Linked DNA regions of Rhodopseudomonas sp. BAL398. The protein of the gene in region 1 binds, or shares a complex with, the protein of each later gene. Links are inferred from orthologs where the notes say so. Each region holds a gene or a part of one and is shown on either strand. Other genes may lie near its edges.

Evidence for each region. Proteins that work in one complex are often made in the same cells at the same time.
Region 2: the proteins of eno (region 1) and RBJ75_RS03720 are in contact, whole or in part, in a solved structure (PDB 2FYM), measured with the Escherichia coli proteins. The link is inferred for Rhodopseudomonas sp. BAL398 from one-to-one orthologs.

Annotation. Positions count from the first base shown.
Region 1 is NZ_CP133111.1:1,288,662-1,295,995, reverse strand. The notes cover bases 901-3,847. They hold eno (phosphopyruvate hydratase), read left to right. Parts: upstream 901-1,705; coding sequence 1,706-2,989; downstream 2,990-3,847. Other genes in these bases: RBJ75_RS06150 (zinc-binding dehydrogenase), read left to right, coding at 3,075-3,847; queF (preQ(1) synthase), read right to left, coding at 1,096-1,572; RBJ75_RS06165 (MFS transporter), read left to right, coding at 901-1,099. Also shown: more of RBJ75_RS06165, read left to right, coding at 1-900; more of RBJ75_RS06150, read left to right, coding at 3,848-4,214; RBJ75_RS06145 (LysE family translocator), read right to left, coding at 4,218-4,829; RBJ75_RS06140 (DMT family transporter), read left to right, coding at 4,979-5,905; RBJ75_RS06135 (NADPH-dependent FMN reductase), read left to right, coding at 6,108-6,665; RBJ75_RS06130 (FtsB family cell division protein), read left to right, coding at 6,743-7,057; pdhA (pyruvate dehydrogenase (acetyl-transferring) E1 component subunit alpha), read left to right, coding at 7,211-7,334. UniProt on the Escherichia coli protein: Catalyzes the reversible conversion of 2-phosphoglycerate (2-PG) into phosphoenolpyruvate (PEP). It is essential for the degradation of carbohydrates via glycolysis.
Region 2 is NZ_CP133111.1:789,289-795,301, reverse strand. Bases 2,194-6,013 are described here. They hold RBJ75_RS03720 (ribonuclease E/G), read left to right. Parts: upstream 2,194-2,591; coding sequence 2,592-5,813; downstream 5,814-6,013. Also shown: RBJ75_RS03730 (penicillin-binding protein 1A), read right to left, coding at 1-391; RBJ75_RS03725 (N-acetylmuramoyl-L-alanine amidase), read right to left, coding at 597-1,892. UniProt on the Escherichia coli protein: Endoribonuclease that plays a central role in RNA processing and decay. Required for the maturation of 5S and 16S rRNAs and the majority of tRNAs. Also involved in the degradation of most mRNAs.

The DNA of each region.
Region 1 (7,334 bases):
GCTGCCCCATGTCGCCGAGGATTTTCAGGTCAGCATTGCCACCGCGGCCGGGCTGTCGGCGGCGCTGGCCTTCACCTTTGCGATCACTCAGCCGGTGCTGGGCGCTGCCGCCGATCTGTTCGGCAAAGCGCGGCTGATGGTGTTCTGTCTGGTCCTGCTCGGGATCGCCAACATTCTCGGCGCGATGACGTCGTCCTATACGCTGCTGCTGGCGACCCGGGTGCTCGGCGGGATCGGCGCGGGCGGGGTGTTTCCGGTGACGCTGAGCCTGACCAGCGATCTGGTCGGCCCGGACCGCCGGCAGGTCGCGATCAGCCGGGTGATGGCGGGGGCGATGACCGGAACGCTGCTCGGCGCCACGGCGTCCGGGATCATCGGCGATTTTCTCGGCTGGCGCGGTGTGCTGGCGGTGATGGGCGGGCTGGCGATCGTGGCCTCGGTCGCGGTGTCGGTCGGCTTCAAGGGCGCCGCGCTGGCGAAGCCCGCGGGCAAGGTCAATCTTGGCGTGCTCCGCCACGGCTATCGCACCATCTTCGCCAATCCGAATGCGCTGATCGTGTTCTCGGCGGTGTTCGTCGAGGGCTGCTGCGTGCTCGGCCTGTTTCCCTACGTTGCCTCGTTTCTGTTCGACCTCGGCGTCAGCAGCCTGTCGATCGCCGGCCTGGTGCTGGCGTGTTTTGCCTTTGGCGGATTGTTCTACACCGCGTCGATCACCAGGATGCTGCCGCGGATCGGCGTCAACGGGATGATGATTGCAGGCGGCACGCTGATGGCCGCGCAAGTGGCGTTCGTCGCTTTCGGCCCGCCATGGCAGGTCCAGTGCCTGAGCTTCCTGCTGATGGGGTGGGGCTTCTACATGTTGCACGGGTCACTGCAGGTGTTCTCCAGCGAATTGTCGCAGGAAGCCCGCGCCACCGCGATGTCGCTGCATTCGTTCTTTTTCTTCATGGGCCAGACCGTGGGCCCGATCGCCTACGGCGTGGGAATATCCAATCTGGGCAAGCTGCCGACGCTGCTGCTGGCGGCCGCCGTGATCGCGATGCTGGGCCCGTTCTGCGCCCGCTTCCTGCGGTCGACCCGGCCGGTGGATGCGGCCTAGCCCCGCCCGCGATAGGGCGCCACGCCCTGTTCGGGAATCCACATGCCCTTGGGCAATTTGCCGGTCTGCCAGAACACGTCGATCGGAATGCCGCCGCGCGGATACCAGTAGCCGCCGATCCGCAGCCATTTCGGCTTGATCTCCGCGGCGATCCGCTTGCCGATCGCCACCGTGCAGTCCTCGTGGAAGGCGCCGTGGTTGCGGAAGCTGGCGATATAGAGCTTCAGCGATTTCGACTCCAACAGCCAGGCGCCGGGCACGTAATCGATCATCAGATGGGCGAAGTCGGGCTGGCCGGTGACCGGGCACAGCGAGGTGAATTCCGGCGCGGTGAAGCGCACCAGATAATTGGTGTCGGCCTGCGGGTTGGGGACCCGGTCGAGCCGGGCGGCCTCCGGCGTGGCGGGCCATTCGACCGCGCGGCCGAGCTGAAGATTGGCGGGTTTCGGGGTTTTGCTGGGCGTTTTCGACATCGTGGTCTCCGTTGCTGCCGTCTTAGCCAATAGTCATGGCCGCGTCACGCGGTCCGGTCTCGGCCTTTTCCCGCCGGAAGCCTTGCTGTAGAAGCAGCGCCAACCGTCTTCCCCAACTCCCCATGAGGCTCCCATGACCGCCATCGTCGACATCATCGGCCGCGAAATCCTTGACAGCCGCGGCAATCCGACCGTCGAGGTCGATGTGGTGCTGGAGGACGGATCGATGGGCCGCGCCGCGGTGCCGTCCGGCGCCTCCACCGGCGTGCATGAAGCCGTCGAATTGCGCGACGGCGACAAGGGCCGCTATTTCGGCAAGGGCGTGCTGAAGGCGGTCGAGGCCGTCAATGGCGAATTGTTCGATGCGCTGGGCGGCATGGATGCCGAGCAGCAGGTCCAGATCGACCAGGTGATGATCGAACTCGACGGCACCCCGAACAAGAGCCGGCTCGGCGCCAACGCGATTCTGGGCGTGTCGCTGGCGGTCGCCAAGGCGGCGGCGGAATCCTTCGACATGCCGCTGTACCGCTATGTCGGCGGCACCTCGGCCCGCACGTTGCCGGTGCCGATGATGAACATCATCAATGGCGGCGCGCATGCCGACAATCCGATCGATTTCCAGGAATTCATGATCATGCCGATCGGCGCGCCGAGCTTCTCGGAAGCGCTGCGGATGGGCGTCGAAGTGTTCCACACTTTAAAGAAATCGCTGCACGACGAAGGCCACAACACCAATGTGGGCGACGAGGGCGGTTTCGCGCCGAACCTGAAATCGGCCGACGAGGCGCTCAGCTATGTGATGAAGGCGATCGAGAAGGCCGGCTATCGGCCCGGCGAGGATATCGCGCTGGCGCTCGATCCGGCATCCAGCGAATTCTTCAAGAACGGCGCCTATGTGTATGAGGGCGAGAACAAGACCCGCTCGATCGAGGAGCAGGCGAAATATCTCGGCGAGCTGGCGGCGCGCTATCCGATCGTCTCGATCGAGGACGGCATGGCCGAGGACGATTTCGACGGCTGGAAGCAGGTCACCGATCTGATTGGCAACAAGTGCCAGCTGGTCGGCGACGACCTGTTCGTCACCAATGTCGAGCGGCTGGCCGACGGCATCAAGAACGGCCGTGCCAATTCGATCCTGATCAAGGTCAACCAGATCGGCACCCTGACCGAAACGCTGAGCGCCATCGAAATGGCCTACAAGGCCGGCTATACCGCGGTGATGTCGCATCGCTCCGGCGAGACCGAGGATTCCACCATCGCCGACCTCGCAGTCGCCAGCAATTGCGGGCAGATCAAGACCGGCTCACTGGCGCGTTCCGACCGCACCGCGAAATACAACCAGTTGCTGCGGATCGAGCAGGAACTCGGCAGCCAGGCGATCTTCGCCGGGCGAGGGGCCTTGAAGGCGTTTCGCTGACGCACGATCAATTGATCGCGCCCGCTTGAACCCTGCGCGCGGTTGCACCAAGGTGCGGCCGCGAACAACGATAGGGAGATTGCGCGTGGGCACCGACAGCAACACTGGACTTCAACTGCGCTCGCTGATCAAGGCGAGCGGCGAACTCGAAGTGTCGCTGACGCCCGTGCCAATTCCCGAGCCCGGCGCCGACGAGGTGCTGGTGCGAGTCGAGGCCACGCCGCTCAATCCGTCCGATCTCGGCCTGCTGTTCGGGGCCGCCGACATGAGCACCGCGAAGGCGTCCGGCACCGCTGGCGCGCCGGTGATCAGCGCAAAGGTCCCGGACGCTGCGATGAAGGCGATGGCCGGCCGGCTCGACGAGCCGATGCCGGTCGGCAATGAGGGCGCCGGCACCGTGATCAAGGCCGGGTCGTCGGTCGCCGCACAACAGCTGCTCGGCAAGACCGTGGCGATGATCGGCGGCGCGATGTATGCGCAATATCGGCTGATGAATGCCGCCGACTGCCTGCTGCTGCCGGTCGGCACCACCCCGGCCGAAGGCGCATCCTGCTTCGTCAATCCGCTGACCGCGCTCGGCATGGTCGAGACGATGCGGCGCGAGGATCACAAGGCGCTGGTGCATACTGCGGCGGCGTCGAATCTCGGCCAGATGCTCAACAAGATCTGCCTCAAGGACGGCATCGATCTGGTCAACATCGTGCGCAGCGACGCGCAGGCCGAGATCCTGCGCAAGATCGGCGCCAAATACGTCGTCAACTCGACCGCGCCGAACTTCACCGACGACCTCACCGCGGCGCTGGAGCAGACCGGCGCCACTATCGCGTTCGACGCGATCGGCGGCGGCAGGCTGGCCGGCCAGATCCTGACCGGCATGGAGATCGCCGCCAACAAATCGGCCAAGATCTACAGCCGCTACGGGTCCAGCGTACACAAGCAGGTCTATATCTATGGCAGCCTCGATCCCGGGCCGATCGAGCTCAACCGCGCCTTCGGCATGGCCTGGGGCGTCGGCGGCTGGCTGCTGTTCAACTTCCTGCAGAAGATCGGTGCGGATGAAGCCGCCAAGCTGCGCGCGCGCGTCGCCGCCGAAATCAAGACCACCTTCGCCAGCCACTACACGCGCGTCGTTTCGTTGCAGGAGGTCTTGTCGCTCGACAATATCGCGATCTACAACAAGCGCGCGACCGGCGAGAAGTTCTTGATCGATCCGAGCAAGGGCTGAGCGTTAGCGCTCGGCGAGTGCCAGCTTGGCGCCGAGCGCGACGAACGCCGCGGCAAAGCTGCGGCGCATCCAGGCCAGCACCCGCGGCCGCGAGATGACATGCTCGCGGACCGCGGCGGCGAACAGCCCGTAGCCGACGAACACCACGAATGTCATCAGCATGAAAACGAAGCTGAGCGCGAACATCCGTCCCAATGGATGGGTTTCATCGGCGCTGACGAATTGCGGCAGGAACGCCAGGAAGAAGATCGACAGTTTCGGATTGAGGATGTTGACCAGGATGCCGGTGACGGCGAGCTGGACGTCCGAGCGCGCGCTCACCTCATTGTCGACCTTGAGCGCGCCGCGCTCGCGTAGCGTATTCCACGCCATGTAGAGCAGATATGCGACGCCGAGATATTTGAAGGTCTGGAACGCCAGCGCGCTGGTGTGCAGCAGCGCCGCCAATCCCAGGATCGCCGCCAGCATATGCGGCACGATGCCGAGGGTGCAGCCGAAGGCCGCCACCGCGCTGGCCCGGCCCCCGCGCGAAAGCCCTGCGGCCAGGGTGTACAACACGCCGGTCCCGGGCGCGGCGACGACAATCAGCGACGTGATCAGAAATTCCAGGCTCATATCGACATTCCCGTTGAACCGAATGCGGTCAGAATGCCGTCCCGCGGTCGCCCCGGCAAGCTCGACCATCGATGGTGGCGAGGCGATCCGGAAATCGGGTGGTCCGGTTACGCCGAACGAGCCACTTTGCCACGCGATCGGAGTAGCGCATGGCGACCACCAAGACGGCAATCGATCCCCGCGACTGGCTGCTGCTGGTGCTATTGTCGGTATTGTGGGGTGGCTCGTTCTTCTTTACCGGCGTTGCCGTGAGAGACACGCCGCCGCTGACGATCGTGCTGGTGCGGGTCGCCCTGGCGGCGGCCGTGCTGATTCCGGTCATGTGGATTTACGGCGCGGGCTTTCCCCCACGGCTGCGCGACTGGTGGCCGTTCCTGGTGATGGCTGTGCTGAACAATGTGATACCGTTCACACTGCTGGTGATCGGCCAGACGCTGATCCCGAGCGGACTGGCCTCGGTGCTCAACGCCACCACGCCTTTGTTCACCATATTGGTCATGGCGGCGTTCAGGGAGGAGGCGCTCAGCGCCCGTCGCGTTGCCGGCGCATTGCTCGGGGTGTTCGGAGTTGTTGTCCTGCGCGGCCAGGGGATTGATGCATCGTACAGGCCGACGCTCGGCATTCTGCTCTGCCTTGGCGCCGCACTTAGTTACGGTTTTGCCGGCCTGTGGGGACGCCGCAAGCTGGCGGGGATTTCGCCGCTCACATCGGCAACTTGTCAGTTGTCGTGCTCCAGCCTGGTGATGCTGGTTCTCGCCGGATCGATCGAGTGGCCGCATGGCCTGTCGATGCCGGGGGCGGCGAGCTGGATTGCGCTGCTGGCTTTCGCGTTGCTCTCGACCGCGCTCGCCTATCTGGTCTTCTTCCAAATCCTGGTCCGCTCCGGCGCGAGTAACGTCATGTTGGTGACGCTGCTGATTCCCATCACGGCGATCCTGCTCGGACATTTCGTGCTCGGCGAGACGCTGCGGGGACGCGAAATTGCAGGCGGGCTGATTATTGCCAGCGCGCTGCTGGTCATCGATGGCAGGGTGGTCCGGCTGATCCGGTTGACGAGAAAGATGACGCGCCCCTGATCGCCCGCATCGGTGAACTGGCCGCGACTCGGGCGCGACGCCCGCAGGGCGTTGGAGACGTCACAGCCAAACACTGCGGAATCGATCAAGATCCCGTCACTGCGGCGCGGGCGAGGCAATTGATGCATTTGCATCTATCCCGCCATGGGGTAACGTCCCGCCGCCCAGCCTTTCGGCCTCATCTTTGTCAGGAATTATCGCTATGACCACCCCGCTCAACGTCGCCGTCATCGTCGGCAGCCTGCGCAAGCAGGCATTCTCGCTGCGAATCGCCCAAGCCCTGGCCAAGCTGGCGCCGCCCTCGCTGAAGTTGAATGTCGTGACGCTGCATGACATCTCGATGTTCAACCAGGATTTGGAAGCCAATCCGCCGGCCGACTGGCTGAAGTTTCGCGAATTGGTGCAGGCATCCGATGCGGTGCTCTTTGTGGCGCCCGAATACAACCGCTCGATCCCGGGCGTGCTGAAAAACGCCATCGACGTCGGCTCCAGGCCCTATGGCAAGAGCTCGTTCCTCGGCAAGCCGACAGGCATCATCAGCAACTCGCCCGGACCGCTCGGCGGCGTCAGTGCCGCCAAGCACCTGCAGCAGATCCTGCCGGGCATCTGCGGGCCGATCATGCAGCAGCCGGAAACCTATCTCAACGGGATCGGCGACGCCTTCGACGAGGCCGGCGAGCTGACCAAGGAGTCGCTGCGGCCGGTGTTGCAGCAATATATCGACGCCTTCGCCGTCTGGGTCGCGCGCATCAAGGCCTGATCGTCACGGGGGCTTGACAGGTCCGCTGTCGAGCCACCGTTTAAGTTTCTCTTAACCGCGCTGCCGCATGATCCGGCATGGTCTCCCGCAGCCGACTCAAATCCATTCTCACCGGAATCGCCCTCTATGCGATTGCCGCGGCTATGGTCGGCTATTTCAGCGTCAACGCTTACACCGGAAAATACGGGCTGACCGCGCGCCAGGAGCTCGATCAGGAGATCGTCTCGCTGACCTCCGAATTGGCGCGGTTGAAGCAGGAGCGCGCCCTCGGCGAGCAGCGGGTTTCGCTGCTGCGCTCGAGCCGCATCGATCCCGACATGCTCGACGAGCGGGCGCGCTATCAGCTCGATTATGTCAGCCCCGCCGACTTGGTGCGCGTGCTGCCGCGCTGATCCCGCAAATTCCAAAATCCGACGGAAACAATTGCGAAAATTGCGCGTCGCATTGCACTGCGGCATAGCGATTTCTGTGTGACACCACGCAGTCCTTTCATGGCGATTTGAGTTGCGGTAGACAGGCTGACCCATCCTCTCATCGGACTAGCCATGGCCGCATCGAAGAAGACCGCCGCGAAAGAGAATGCACCCGACAAGGGAAACGGCGCGCATCCGCCGGTCCCTGACTTCACCAAGGATCAGGAGCTGCGCGCGTTCCGCGACATGCTGCTGA
Region 2 (6,013 bases), 500 kb from region 1 along the record:
GCTGGGTGATGGTGGACGCGCCCTGCGGCCGACGGCCAGAGCCGTAGTTCTGCGCATAAAGCAGCGCGGCCCGCGCCATGCCGACATAGTCGATGCCACCGTGCTCGTAGAAATTCTTGTCCTCGGCGGCCAGGAAAGCGTTGATCACCAGCTTCGGCACCGCCTGGATCGGCAGATAGAGTCGGCGTTCCTTGGAATATTCGCCGAGCAGCGCGCCGTCCGCGGCGTGGACCCGCGTCATCACCGGCGGCTCATAATCCTGCAGCTGCGAATAGTCCGGCAAGTCCTTGGAGTAATGCCAGATCAGCCCGGCGGCGGCGGCCACGCCGACCAGAAACACGATGGTCCCGGCGGCAAACAGAAACCCCATAAACCGCAGCAGCAAGCGCATTCGAAAATATCCGTTTCAGTTCAAGTGCCGGGTCTGGCGCCCAGGAGCCCATCGGCGCCCCAGATCTGCGACGCGCGGCGATTCGTCCAGTCGCAGCCAACGCAGTTTTAACCGATTATGCAAACCGCACGCGGAGCGTTTGCGGGTTTATAGAACGCCCGCTGTGGCCAAACTAGGGCTCCGCCGCCGCGCTATCGAGGGTTTTTCAGTTCCGCCCGCCGGCCGCCACCACGCGCTTGGCCAGAAAGGAATCGATCGCCTTGGCCACCGACGCCACCGTCTTGGCCCGCCAGCTGTCCGAAATCAGGTGCTTCAGATCGCCCTTGTTGGAGACGTAGCCCAATTCGAGCAGCACCGAGGGCACGTCGGGTGCTTTCAGCACCTTGAAGCCGGCGGATTTCAGCGGGTGTTTGTGCAGCCTTGTGGCGGTTTTCATCTCGCCCATCAACTGCCGGGCAAAGCGATTGGAAAAGGTCCGGGTCTCGCGCTGGGCGAGGTCGATCAGGATATCGGCGACGTCAGTCGGCTCCTCGGTCAGATTGACCCCGCCGATGGCGTCGGCCTTGTTCTCCGCCTCCGCCAGCCGCTCGGCCTCGGCATCCGACGCCCTGTCCGACAATGTATAGATCGTGGCGCCCTGCGCGTCGCCCTCGCTGCGCGGCAATGAATCGGCATGGATCGACACGAACAGCGATGCCGCGTTCGCCCGGGCGATATTCACCCGCTCGGCGAGCGGAATGAAAGTGTCGTCGGTCCGGGTCATCACCACCCGGTATTTGCCGGCGGCGCGGATTCGCTCGCGCAGCGCCAACGCGAAATCCAGCACCAGATTCTTCTCGACGATGCCGTTGCCGGCGGCCTGTGTGCCATTGTCGATCCCGCCATGGCCGGGGTCGATCACCACCACCGGCCGCGGATCAGCCTCGGCGGCGTCGGTTGGCGGCACTGGCAGCACCACCGAGGCTTCGACGACGCCGACAGCCGGGCGCAATTTGGGGCGGCTCTCCGCAGCCAGCGATTGCGTGAAGGTCTCGCTATCGACCGATTCAAGCTCGACCACCAAGCGCGGCGGCTGGCCGTTGGCCGCGTCCAGAACATAGGATTTGGCGATCTTCGCCGGCCCGGTGAGATCCAGCACGATCCGCGACCCGCCGGGCATCACCAGGCCATAACGGAAGGCCTTGACCAGCCCGCGACCAGTGGCGCCAGCGCCGGCCGGCAACCGGAAGTTGATCTGCGGCAGATCCAGCACCACGCGGTAGGGATCGGCAAGCGTGAAGGCGCGCACCGGGAATTTCTGATCGAGGTCGACAATGAAACGGGTTTGCTTGTCGTCGCCGGCCAGGCGCACGTCGGAGGCCAGAGGAAAATTACCGGCGCTCACCGAGCCGGTCGAATCGGGATCGGCCGCGGTGGCCCCGATCGCGGAACCACACAGCAATGCTGCGGCGCACGCAAAAATTGCGCCCAACAAAACAAAATGATTTGTGCGGCCCGACAACGAATCCCGTCCCTCCGACTGCTGTTTTACCGCAATAGAACCGTACGGTTAACCGAAGCTTAAAGGTCGGAAGGCGATTGAGACCGGGTGTTGCCAGCGGGCTACGCTTCCCTTGCAAGCGCGATCCATTCCACGTATGAATCGAGGGCTGACGGTCTAAACTCCCGGTTGTGTCGCGTTCAGCCTCCCGGTGCAGCGCCGAATCCCTCCCACAATGCTAACGGGATTTAGCGTTTTTCCGTCCGCTCCCCAGCCAGCGCAGCGCGCGGCTGAGCAGGAGCGGCGGTGCAGCCCGAGCGGCGTCTGGTCCCAGGTCATTTTTGCTCCAGGGGCGGTTCAGACACTTCATGACCGATCATTTTCGGCCTCTTGGTCGGAGATTTCCACAGCTGGCGAGCGCTTCGGCGCGGCGCCGGTCCTTCAGCAAGAAGACACGGCGGACGATTTGCCGCCAATCTGTTCAGACGGGCCGACGCTTGATGCGCCACAGTGTGATGCCGACCAAGACCCAAGCAACGGCCGCGCCGATGCGAAGCGAAAGCTTCGCTCGTCGCAATGGCCCGGGTTCAGTGTCGGCGCGGCGCCCCGGGTTGCGTTTCGGCCTTCCCCTCACCCCCGAATCAGGTGGACGCTCGCATCCTCCGACCGCGCGATTTGCGCGTGTCGTCATGCGCGCATTCCGCCGCCAAGAGTTCAAAAATGCCCAACAAAATGTTGATCGACGCCACCCACCCGGAAGAGACCCGGGTGGTTGTGGTCCGTGGCAATCGCGTCGAAGAGTTTGATTTCGAGACCGCCCAGCGCAAACAACTGCGTGGCAATATCTATCTCGCCAAGGTCACCCGGGTCGAGCCGTCGCTGCAGGCCGCGTTCATCGAATATGGCGGCAATCGCCACGGCTTTCTCGCTTTCAGCGAAATTCATCCGGATTATTACCAGATCCCGGTCGCCGACCGTCTGGCGCTGATCGAGGCCGACGAACGCGCCCACCGCGAAGCCGAAGAAGAGACCGAAAACCGCTCCAATCGCCGCCGTCCGCGGCACCGCAGTCAGCGCCGCCGCGGCAGTGGCGAGCGGGTGCAGAGCGACATCGTCGAAGGCGCCAGCCTGGATCCGTCGCAGGCCGAACAGCCGCATGAGGATCATGCCGAGCAGGCTTTGCTTGGTCATCAGCATGCCGAGCACGAACAGGCCGAGCCAGGGACGGTCGGCGCTCATGATGCCGAGCCGCGCCACGATGCAACGCCCGCGCAGCCGACCGCTGCCGACGCCTCATCGGGTGACGAAACCAGCGCCGACGCGGCGCCTGCCGCCGAATCGCCGGCCGAGACGCCAGCCGACGCAACACCAATCCTGGCCACCGCCGTCGCACCGATCGTGCCGAACGAATTCGACGCCGGTCAGCAGCCGGCCGGCGGCGCCGAGACCGCGCCGGTCAGCGCGACCGAAGCCGACGACAGCGACGCACGCGACATTGAAGCACGCGACAGCGAAGCTCATGACGACGACGCGCATGGCGACGACGATCACCACGAGGCGGATCATCACGACGGCGACCATCATGCCGACGCCCACGACGCCGATGATGAGGACGAAGACGACGAAGACGAAGATGATGAAGCCGATGCCGAGGAAGACATGGTCGAGTCGGTCGGCGGCGACGACGTGCTCGAGGAAGTGCCGGAGCGTGCCTTCCGGCCGCGTCGGCAGTACAAGATTCAGGAAGTCATCAAGCGTCGCCAGGTGATGCTGGTGCAGGTGGTCAAGGAAGAGCGCGGCAACAAGGGCGCGGCGCTGACCACCTATCTGTCGCTGGCTGGCCGTTATGCCGTCTTGATGCCCAACACCGCGCGCGGCGGCGGCATCAGCCGCAAGATCACCTCGGCGCAGGATCGCTCGCGCCTCAAGGATGTGGTGTCGGACCTCGACGTGCCGGAGGGCATGGGCATCATCCTGCGCACCGCGGGCGCCTCGCGCACCAAGCCGGAAATCAAGCGCGACTTCGAATATCTGATCCGGATGTGGGAAACCGTCCGCGACATGACGCTGAAGTCGCAGGCCCCGACCCTCGTTTACGAGGAAGGCTCGCTGATCAAGCGCTCGCTGCGCGACCTCTACAACAAGGAAATCGACGAGATCCAGGTCGCCGGCGAAGCCGGTTACCAGGAAGCGCGCGACTTCATGCATATGCTGATGCCGTCCAACGTCCGGGCGGTGAAGCTGTATCGCGACGGCCAGCCGCTGTTCTCGCGGATGGGGGTCGAGAGCCAGCTCGACGCGATGTTCTCGCCGACCGTGCAACTGCGCTCCGGCGGCTACATCGTCATCAACCAGACCGAGGCACTGGTCTCGATCGATGTCAATTCGGGGCGCTCCACCCGCGAGCACCACATCGAGGATACCGCGCTCAAGACCAATCTGGAGGCCGCGGAAGAAGTGGCGCGACAGCTGCGGCTGCGTGACCTCGCCGGCCTGATCGTGATCGATTTCATCGACATGGATGAGAAGCGCAACAACCGCTCGGTCGAACGCAAGATGAGCGATTGCCTGCGGCAGGATCGCGCCCGCATCCAGGTCGGGCGGATCTCGCATTTCGGCCTGTTGGAAATGTCGCGACAGCGGATCCGCGCCAGCGTGTTGGAGAGCTCGACCGAGCCCTGCCCGCAATGCGGCGGCTCCGGTCACGTCCGTTCGGTCTCCTCGGTGGCGCTGCAATTGCTGCGCGGACTTGAAGAGATCCTGATGAAGGGCGCGACCCACAACCTGATCGTGCGCACCCGCACCGACGTTGCGCTCTATGTGCTCAACCACAAGCGCGGCCATCTGCGCGACCTCGAAAACAGCTTCAAGGTCTCGCTGGCGGTGATCGCCGACGCGACCGTCACCGCGCAGCAGTCCTTCGTGATCGATCGCGGCGAGCAGATCCACACGCTGGAGGCCGCCAAGGCGGTGCTGGCGGCGCAGGTCGCGGCATTCCCGCCGGCGCTCGACGAACCCTATGACGACGACGAGCAGTTCGAATTCGAGGCCGAAATCGAAACCGACGAGACCGTCGGCCTGAGCGACGACGCGTCATCCGATCAGGCCTCGAGCGAGGCCTCGGGCGACAGCGAAACCGACGCCGACGGGCGCAAACGCAAGCGGCGTCGTCGCCGACGCAGCCGCACCGGCGAGCCCCGTGAGGGCAGTTCGGCGCGCGACGATGGCGATGACGCGCCGCGGGCAGCCGACGCGCCGGAGGGCGACGCCGTCGCCGAGGGCGACGATGGCGCGGATGATGGATCCGAAGGTCCGGACGATCAGGACGGTGAACCTCGCTCCGCCGACCAGACGGCCGATGGCGAGCGCCGGCCGCGTCGCCGCGGTCGCCGTGGCGGACGGCGCCGTCGTGGCGGCCCGGAAGACGGCCTCTCCGGCTCGATCGGTGACGAACTCGGACCGACCACCGCTCCGGAATCCACCTATGCGGTGGCCGATATGGACGGCATGGCGCCGGAACCGCAGCCCTTCGATACGCCGCAGGACGAGGCTCCGCGGCCAACCGAAATGCCGCGCGAGATCGCGAGCGACTCGGCAAGCGAGCCGGTGACCGCCAGCGAACCCAAGCAGGATGTCGTCAGCGAGCAGCCGCTCGCCGTCGCACCAGCGCAGCCGGTCCGGGAAGAACCCAAGCCGGCTCAGGATGACGGCGCCCGCGACGCGGAAAAGGAAAAGGCGCGTCGGCGCTCCACCGTCCGCGAAAAGGTGAACTTCGCCTCGGCCGAACCGCAGCAGGTCGCAGCAGAGCCACAGCCGGTTGCTGAGCCTGCACCGGCTGCCGAGCCTGTCGCTCCGGAAGCCGCGCCTGCCGCCCCGGAAGCCGCCACCGAGGCCCAGCCCCGCAAGGCCGGCTGGTGGTCGCGCGTCCTCGGCAACGACTGACAACAGGTTCAGCGTCTGAATCAGAAAAGCCGCCCGGCAAAACCGGGCGGCTTTTTTAATGGCACGCGATTGGCGTGGCAGACGGGGGCTGCGGATCCAGTCGATCAAGCGGATGGCCAATCCAGATCGCCCGACCGAGCGCCAGCGAAAAGCCGCCCGGCACGACCGGACGGCTTCATTAGGTTCGGTACTGACGGCGG